DNA from 2 places in the Amycolatopsis sp. TNS106 genome. Region 1 is predicted to be linked to the other one. Evidence: riboswitches for the same ligand, from Rfam matches in the RefSeq annotation. Region 1 holds a riboswitch; the other holds the start of a gene.

Evidence for each region. A riboswitch is a leader RNA that binds a small molecule or an ion and turns the genes downstream of it on or off. The one in region 1 is predicted to bind glycine.
Region 2: another riboswitch for glycine. It lies ahead of gcvP (aminomethyl-transferring glycine dehydrogenase); the one in region 1 lies ahead of gcvP (aminomethyl-transferring glycine dehydrogenase).

The regions. Positions count from the first base shown of each region.
Region 1 is NZ_CP024972.1:8,416,107-8,419,968, reverse strand. It holds gene gcvP (aminomethyl-transferring glycine dehydrogenase) at 1-2,205, opposite strand, end outside; glycine riboswitch at 2,348-2,441, opposite strand; gene CVV72_RS39090 (hypothetical protein) at 2,565-2,939, opposite strand; gene CVV72_RS39085 (3-oxoacyl-ACP reductase) at 3,183-3,862, opposite strand, start outside.
Region 2 is NZ_CP024972.1:2,186,250-2,190,111, reverse strand. It holds gene CVV72_RS09840 (TetR/AcrR family transcriptional regulator) at 1-225, opposite strand, end outside; gene CVV72_RS09835 (MerR family transcriptional regulator) at 523-1,104, shown strand; glycine riboswitch at 1,151-1,252, shown strand; gene gcvP (aminomethyl-transferring glycine dehydrogenase) at 1,424-3,862, shown strand, end outside.

The DNA of each region.
Region 1 (3,862 bases):
GACACCGGTTTCGGGACCGGCCTTCTCCAGCATCGGGTGGTTGGGCAGGTACGGCGCGAGGTGCGCGCGGACCGCGACCGGGCCGACACCGGGGCCGCCGCCACCGTGCGGGATGCAGAAGGTCTTGTGCAGGTTCAGGTGCGAGACGTCGCCGCCGAACTCACCCGGCTTGGCGAGACCCAGCAGCGCGTTGAGGTTCGCGCCGTCGACGTAGACCTGGCCGCCCGCGTCGTGGACGATCTTGGCCAGTTCGTCGATGCCGTGCTCGTACACGCCGTGCGTGGACGGGTACGTGACCATGATCGCGGACAGCGTGTCGCGGTGGGCCTCGACCTTGGCGCGCAGGTCGTCGAGGTCGACGTTGCCCTCGGCGGTGCACTTCACCACGACGACGCGCATCCCGGCCATGACCGCGGAGGCGGCGTTCGTGCCGTGGGCGGACGACGGGATCAGGCAGACCTCGCGTTCGGCCTGGCCGTTGGCGTGGTGGTACGCGCGGATCGCGAGCAGGCCGGCGAGCTCGCCCTGGCTGCCCGCGTTCGGCTGCAGCGACACCTTGTCGTAGCCGGTGACCTCGGCCAGCCAGCCGGACAGCTGCTCGACGAGGACGTGGTAGCCCTCGGCCTGGTCGGCGGGCGCGAACGGGTGGATCCCCGCGAACTCGCGCCAGCTGATCGGCTCCATCTCGGTGGTGGCGTTGAGCTTCATCGTGCAGGAGCCGAGCGGGATCATGCCTCGGTCGAGCGCGTAGTCGAGGTCGGACAGGCTGCGCAGGTAGCGCAGCATCGCGGTCTCGGAGCGGTGGGAGTGGAAGACCTCGTGCGTGAGGTACTCGCTCTCGCGGTCGAGGCCGGTGGGGAGGGCGCGGGCTTCGGCGGCCTGGGTGTCGGCAGCGTCGATACCGAAGGCGTTGAGCACCTTGGCGATGATCGCGGGCGTGGTGACCTCGTCGACGGCGACGCGGACGTGGTCGGCGTCGACCGGGCCGAGGTTGATCCCGTTCTCCCGTGCGACCGCGACGACCGCTTCGGCCTGCCCGGGCATGCGGGCGAGGACGGTGTCGAAGAAGCCCTCGTGGACGACCTCGACGCCCGCCGCGCGGAGGGCGTCGGCCAGGCCCGCGGCGAGTCCGTGGACGCGGGTCGCGATGCGCTTGAGGCCGTCGGGGCCGTGGTAGACCGCGTACATCGCGGCGAGCACGGCGGGCAGCACCTGCGCGGTGCAGATGTTGGAGGTCGCCTTCTCGCGGCGAATGTGCTGCTCGCGGGTCTGCAGGGCGAGGCGGTACGCGGGGTTGCCGTCGGCGTCGACCGAGACCCCGACCAGGCGGCCCGGCAGCGAGCGCTCGAGCCCGGCGCGGACGGCCATGTACCCGGCGTGCGGCCCGCCGTACCCGAGCGGGACACCGAAGCGCTGGGTGGAACCGGCGGCGATGTCGGCGCCGAACTCACCCGGCGCGGTGATCAGCGTGAGGGCGAGCAGGTCGGCGGCGACGGTGTACAGCGCGCCGGCGGCCTTCGCGGTCTCGGAGATGGCGGAGTAGAAGCCCGCGCCACGCAGGACACCGGAAGCGCCCGGGTACTGGACGACGACACCGAAGAACTCCTCCGGCAGGCCCGTGAGCAGGTCACGGACCTCGACCTCGACGCCCATGGCCTCGGCGCGGGTGCGGACGACGGCGATGGTCTGCGGCAGGCACTCGGCGTCGAGCACGACCTTGTTCGACTTCGCCTTGGACGCGCGGCGCATCAGCATGACGGCCTCGGCGACGGCGGTGGACTCGTCGAGCAGGGAAGCGTTCGCGGTGGCGAGGCCGGCCAGCTCGGAGACCATGGTCTGGAAGTTGAGGAGGGCTTCGAGACGGCCCTGCGAGATCTCCGGCTGATACGGCGTGTACGCCGTGTACCAGGCCGGGTTCTCCAGCACGTTGCGGCGAATGACCGCCGGGGTGACCGTGTCGTGGAAGCCGAGGCCGATCATCTGCGTCATCGGCTTGTTGAGCGCGGCGAGCGCGCGAAGCTCGGCGATGGCGTCCTCTTCGGACGCGGCGGGGGGAAGTTCGAGGTCGCGGGTGACCCGGATCGCGGACGGCACGGCGGCCTGCACCAGGGCATCGAGACTGCCGTAGCCGACCTCGGCGAGCATCTTGGCCTGCTCGGACTCCGAGGGGCCGATGTGCCGGTCGTCGAAGGACGTACTGGTCAAGGGAGCTCCTTGGGTCAGGCGCCGGATAGACCGGTGCGCTGGGAACTCCCCCTCTGTCATGGCACCTGAGAGTTTCACCACCGTTGCGGGTGGCTTTCACCTTGGGTGAGACGCACTTGCGCGCCTGCTTTCCAGAGTGGCCTCGCGTGAAGCGGTAGTGGGTACCTGAGAGATTCCGGGGAGTTTGCTCCTTCGGTGCCCCACCACGTTCGTGGGGGCTCTCCCGCTCCAGCTCGACGGCCCTGTCTGAAGTTGTGCGCACACCGTACCTGGCGTGTTCGACGCGCGTCTACTTCCAGCCGAGCACGTCACTTGCGTGCTCGGAGCCGTCACTCGCGTGACGGCTCCGAGCACGCGAGTTACGCGTTCTCCATCATCATCTCGGCGGTGATGGTGCCGCAGAGGTCGGCACAGCGCGTCATCATGGCGGCGGCGTCGGCGAGTTCGGCGTCACCGGTCTTGGCGCACTCGTCGGCGCACATCCGCATCATCTGGGAGGCGAGGCCGCACATCTTCGCGCACATGCGCATCATCTCGAGGTCGGCGACCATGGCGGAGCAGCGCATCATCATGTCGGCGCACATGCGGGACATGTCCGCGCAGGTCACCATCATCATGCCGAGCTTCGCACCGCCCAACTCCATACAGCGCGTCATCATCTCCTCGCACCGGACGTGGCACTCGTTGCACAGGTCGATGCAGTCACGCATGGCGGTGCTCATCTGCCGGGTCATGCTGGGCCTCCTGGGTGGTCCTGGCTGCTGGCTACGCGTTGTCAGGACTACAGCGCAGGTCAGCGGCCCGCCATCCCAGCCACCGGGACGAGTGACGGCACGAATTCAGAGGAAAGCGTCCTTCCGCTCCCTGCCCCCGAGTCCGTGAAGGCCTCCTTGAGGGACTCTGGGTCCCTCAAGGAGGCCTTCACGGACAGAGCAGCCGAGGACCATCGCATTCAGAGGACTAAATGCGTGACGTCGTCAGAGCGGGGTGACGTAGGCGCCCGAGATACCGCCGTCCACCAGGAACTGCGACGCCGTGATGAACGAGGCGTCGTCGCTCGCCAGGAACGCGACGGCAGCCGCGATCTCCTCCGGCTCCGCGAACCGCCCGACCGGCACGTGCACCAGCCGCCGCGCCGCCCGCTCGGGGTCCTTCGCGAACAGCTCCTTGAGCAGCGGCGTGTTCACTGGGCCCGGGCACAGCGCGTTGACCCGGATGTTCTCCCGCGCGAACTGCACGCCCAGCTCCCGGCTCATCGCCAGCACCCCGCCCTTCGACGCGGTGTAGGAGATCTGCGACGTCGCCGCGCCCATCACCGCGACGAACGACGCCGTGTTGATGATCGAACCCTTCCCCTGCCGCTGCATATGCGGCAACACGGCCTTGCAGCACAGGTACACCGACGTCAGGTTGACCTTCTGCACCTTCTCCCACGCGTCGATGCCCGTCGTGAGGATCGAGTCGTCCTCGGGCGGGGAGATGCCCGCGTTGTTGAACGCGACGTCGACCGAGCCGAAGGTGTCCACAGTGGTCTGGAACAGGGCCTCGACCTGCTCGGCGTCGGTGACGTCGGCCTGCACGAACAGCCCGCCGACCTCGTCGGCCGCGGCCTTGCCCGCCTCGGCGGAGATGTCGCCGATGACGACCTTCGCGCCTT
Region 2 (3,862 bases), 2.6 Mb from region 1:
CATCCCTGTCGCGGTGGTGACCACGGCCTGCATCAGGCCCGCCTTGTTGGTGAAGTGGTACGAGATGATCCGGGTGCTGGACAGCCCGGCGCGCTCCTTGATCTTGGCGAACGACGTCTTGTGATAGCCGAGGTCGGAGATCGTCGCGATCGTCGCGCCGATGATCTGGGCCCGCCGGGCCGCCTCGGTGACCGACAGCCCCAGCTCCGCCTGGACCTCTTGCATGGCACTCTGGGTGGAAGGAGTTACTTGCATGAGTAAAAAATAACACGGCTGAGTAAAACTGGCAACCGTGCCGCCGAATGGGGGACCGTGCTCGACAAGCCTCAAGAAGAGCTTGAGGCCGACCGCGCGTCGCGTTGACCGCTTTGCCGGACGCGCTTACCGTCAATGAAGGTGAATCGCCAAGGTGTGATTCGGATGTCTGGGGCATTCGTCTTGACGAGGAACTCCGGTGCGGACTCACGTGGGTCCGCGCGGCTTTGTTCGCCGGCCGCCAGGTCGGGCGAGGGGAGGCATGGCGTGGTCGAGGCTGGTAGCCCTCAAGAGCCGCTCGTTCCGGTCGCTGACGGCGAGCAGGGCGAGTTGTTCCCCGACTCTTCCCTCCCGGACGAACTCGTCGGCTACCGCGGCCCCGCCGCCTGCCAGATCGCCGGGATCACCTACCGTCAGCTCGACTACTGGGCCCGCACGAAGCTGGTCGCGCCGAGTATCCGCACGGCGCACGGCTCCGGTTCGCAGCGGCTCTACTCGTTCAAGGACATCCTCGTCCTGAAGGTCGTCAAGCGGCTGCTGGACACCGGTGTCTCCCTGCAGAACATCCGCGTCGCCGTCGAGCACCTGCGCCTGCGCGGCGTCCGCGACCTCGCCAAGGTCACCCTGTTCTCCGACGGCACCACCGTCTACGAGTGCACTTCGCCCGAAGAGATCGTCGATTTACTCCAGGGCGGGCAGGGTGTCTTCGGGATCGCGGTCAGCGGAGCGATGCAGGAGATCAGCGGCACCATCCACGAGTTCCCGGCCGAGCGGGCCGACGGCGGCGTGATCGAAACGGTCACGCCGGACGAGCTCACGCAGCGCCGTAACGCACGTCGCACCGGCTGATCATGAAGCCGCACGGGCGGCAGGGTAGGCTCACTTCCGCGGTCGACGAATCCGCGCGGGAGAGACCGAGTCGATAACCGTTGAGCTCGGCGCCGAAGGAGCAAGTCCTCCCCGGAACCTCTCAGGCACCCTGGACCGCGCGGAAGAGACGCCTCTGGAAAGTGGTTCGCCAGGTCACAGCCTGGCGGCCCCGCCGACGGTGCAAGCCCGGCTCAACACTCGGGTGAAACTCTCAGGCGCCCCCACCGGGGGTACGGACAGAGTGGGGAGGGCCAGGACAATCGTCCCGGCCCCACCCCCGCGTCCTGGGAGGTCCCCGATGGAGCCCGTTTCACTGGCCGCTCTCGAATCCGGAACCCCCTTCGCGGACCGGCACATCGGTCCCGGCACCGAAGAACTCGCGCGCATCCTCGACGTCGTCGGTGTCGCCTCCCTCGATGAACTCGCCGAGCGGGCCGTCCCCGCGTCGCTGCGGGAGTCCGTGGCACCGCCCGATCTGCCGCCGCCCGCCACCGAGACCGGAGCGCTCGCCGAACTCCGCGCGCTGGCCGCGCGCAACCGCCCGATGGTCCAGATGATCGGCCTCGGCTACCACGACACCGTGACCCCGCCGGTGATCCGCCGGAACGTGCTGGAGAGCCCGGCCTGGTACACCGCGTACACGCCGTATCAGCCGGAGATCTCGCAGGGCCGGCTCGAAGCGCTCCTCAACTTCCAGACCATGGTCTCCGACCTGACCGGCCTGCCGATCGCCAACGCCTCCATGCTGGACGAGGCGACCGCCGTCGCGGAGGCGATGACGCTGGTCCGCCGCGCGGGCAAGGCGAAGTCGAACCGGTTCGTGGTCGACGAGGACACCCTTCCGCAGACGATCGAGGTCCTGCGCACTCGTGCCGAACCGCTCGGCATCGAGCTGGTGACCGCGGATCTGTCCCAGGGCATCACCGGGCTCGGGCTCGGCGGCGACTTCTTCGGAGTGCTGCTGTCGTATCCCGGCGCGTCGGGCGTCGTCCGCGAATGGGACCACACCATCGCCGAGGCCAAGGCGCTGGACGCGGCGGTGGTGATGGCCGCGGACCCGCTGGCGCTGACCCTGCTGCGGTCGCCCGGTGAGCTCGGCGCCGACGTCGCGATCGGATCCACCCAGCGGTTCGGGGTCCCGATGGGCTTCGGCGGGCCGCACGCGGCGTACCTCGCCGTCCGGCAGGGGCTCGAACGGCAGCTGCCCGGACGGCTGGTCGGGGTGTCGAAGGACGCCGACGGCGCGCCCGCGTACCGGCTCGCGCTCCAGACCCGCGAGCAGCACATCCGCCGCGAGAAGGCGACGAGCAACATCTGCACCGCCCAGGTCCTGCTGGCGGTGATCGCGTCGATGTACGCGGTCTACCACGGCCCCGAAGGCCTGCGCGCCATCGCGAACCGCGCCCACCGGATGGCCACCGTGCTCGCGGCGGGGCTCGCCGAGAGCGGTGTCGACGTCGTGCACTGCGAGTTCTTCGACACCGTCATGGCCGCCGTCCCCGGCCGCGCGAAGGGCGTCGTCGCCACCGCGAGGGAACTCGGGGTCAACCTGCGGCTCGTGGACTCCGACCACGTCGCCGTCGCCTGCGACGAGACGACGACCCGTGAACACCTTTCCCTGGTGTGGAAGGCGTTCGGGGTCGCGGTGTCCGATGTGGACTCGCTGGACGCGGACACCGCGGACGGCTTCCCGCCGGATCTGCGCCGCACGAGTGAGTACCTGACGCATCCGGTCTTCCACGCGCATCGCTCCGAGACGGCGCTGCTCCGGTACCTGAGGTCGTTGTCCGACAAGGACCTCGCGCTCGACCGGAGCATGATCCCGCTCGGTTCCTGCACGATGAAGCTCAATGCCACGGCCGAGATGGAGCCGATCACCTGGCCCGAGTTCGCCGGTCTGCACCCGTTCGCGCCCGCCGAGGACGCGGCCGGTCTGCTGACCGTCGTGAAGGACCTGGAGCGGTGGCTCGCCGGCATCACCGGCTACGACGCGGTCTCCCTCCAGCCGAACGCCGGCAGCCAGGGCGAGTTCGCCGGGCTGCTGGCGATCCGCGCCTACCACCGCGAACGCGGGAACGCGGCACGGGACGTCTGCCTGATCCCGTCCAGCGCGCACGGGACGAACGCGGCCAGCGCGGTGATGGCCGGGATGCGCGTGGTCGTCGTGAAATGCGACGACGAGGGCAACATCGACCTCGGCCATCTCAAGTCCACTGTGGACGAGCACGCCGACGACCTCGCCGCGATCATGATCACCTACCCCTCGACGCACGGCGTCTACGAGGACACCGTCCGCGAGGTCTGCGCGCTGGTGCACGACGCGGGCGGTCAGGTGTACGTCGACGGCGCGAACTTGAACGCGCTGATCGGGGTGGCGCAGTACGGCAGATTCGGCGCCGATGTCTCCCACCTGAACCTGCACAAGACCTTCTGCATCCCGCACGGTGGCGGCGGGCCGGGCATCGGGCCGATCGGCGTCCGTGCGCATCTGGCGCCGTATCTGCCGAACCATCCGCTGCAGCCGGACGCCGGCCCGGCCACCGGCGTGGGCCCGATCAGTGCGGCGCCATGGGGAAGCGCGTCGATCCTGCCGATCTCCTGGGCCTACGTCCGGATGATGGGCGCCGACGGCCTGCGGCGGGCGACCCTCACCGCGGTCGCGAACGCCAACTACGTCGCGAAACGTCTCGCCGCGCATTATCCGGTGCTGTACTCCGGGCACGAGGGACTCGTGGCG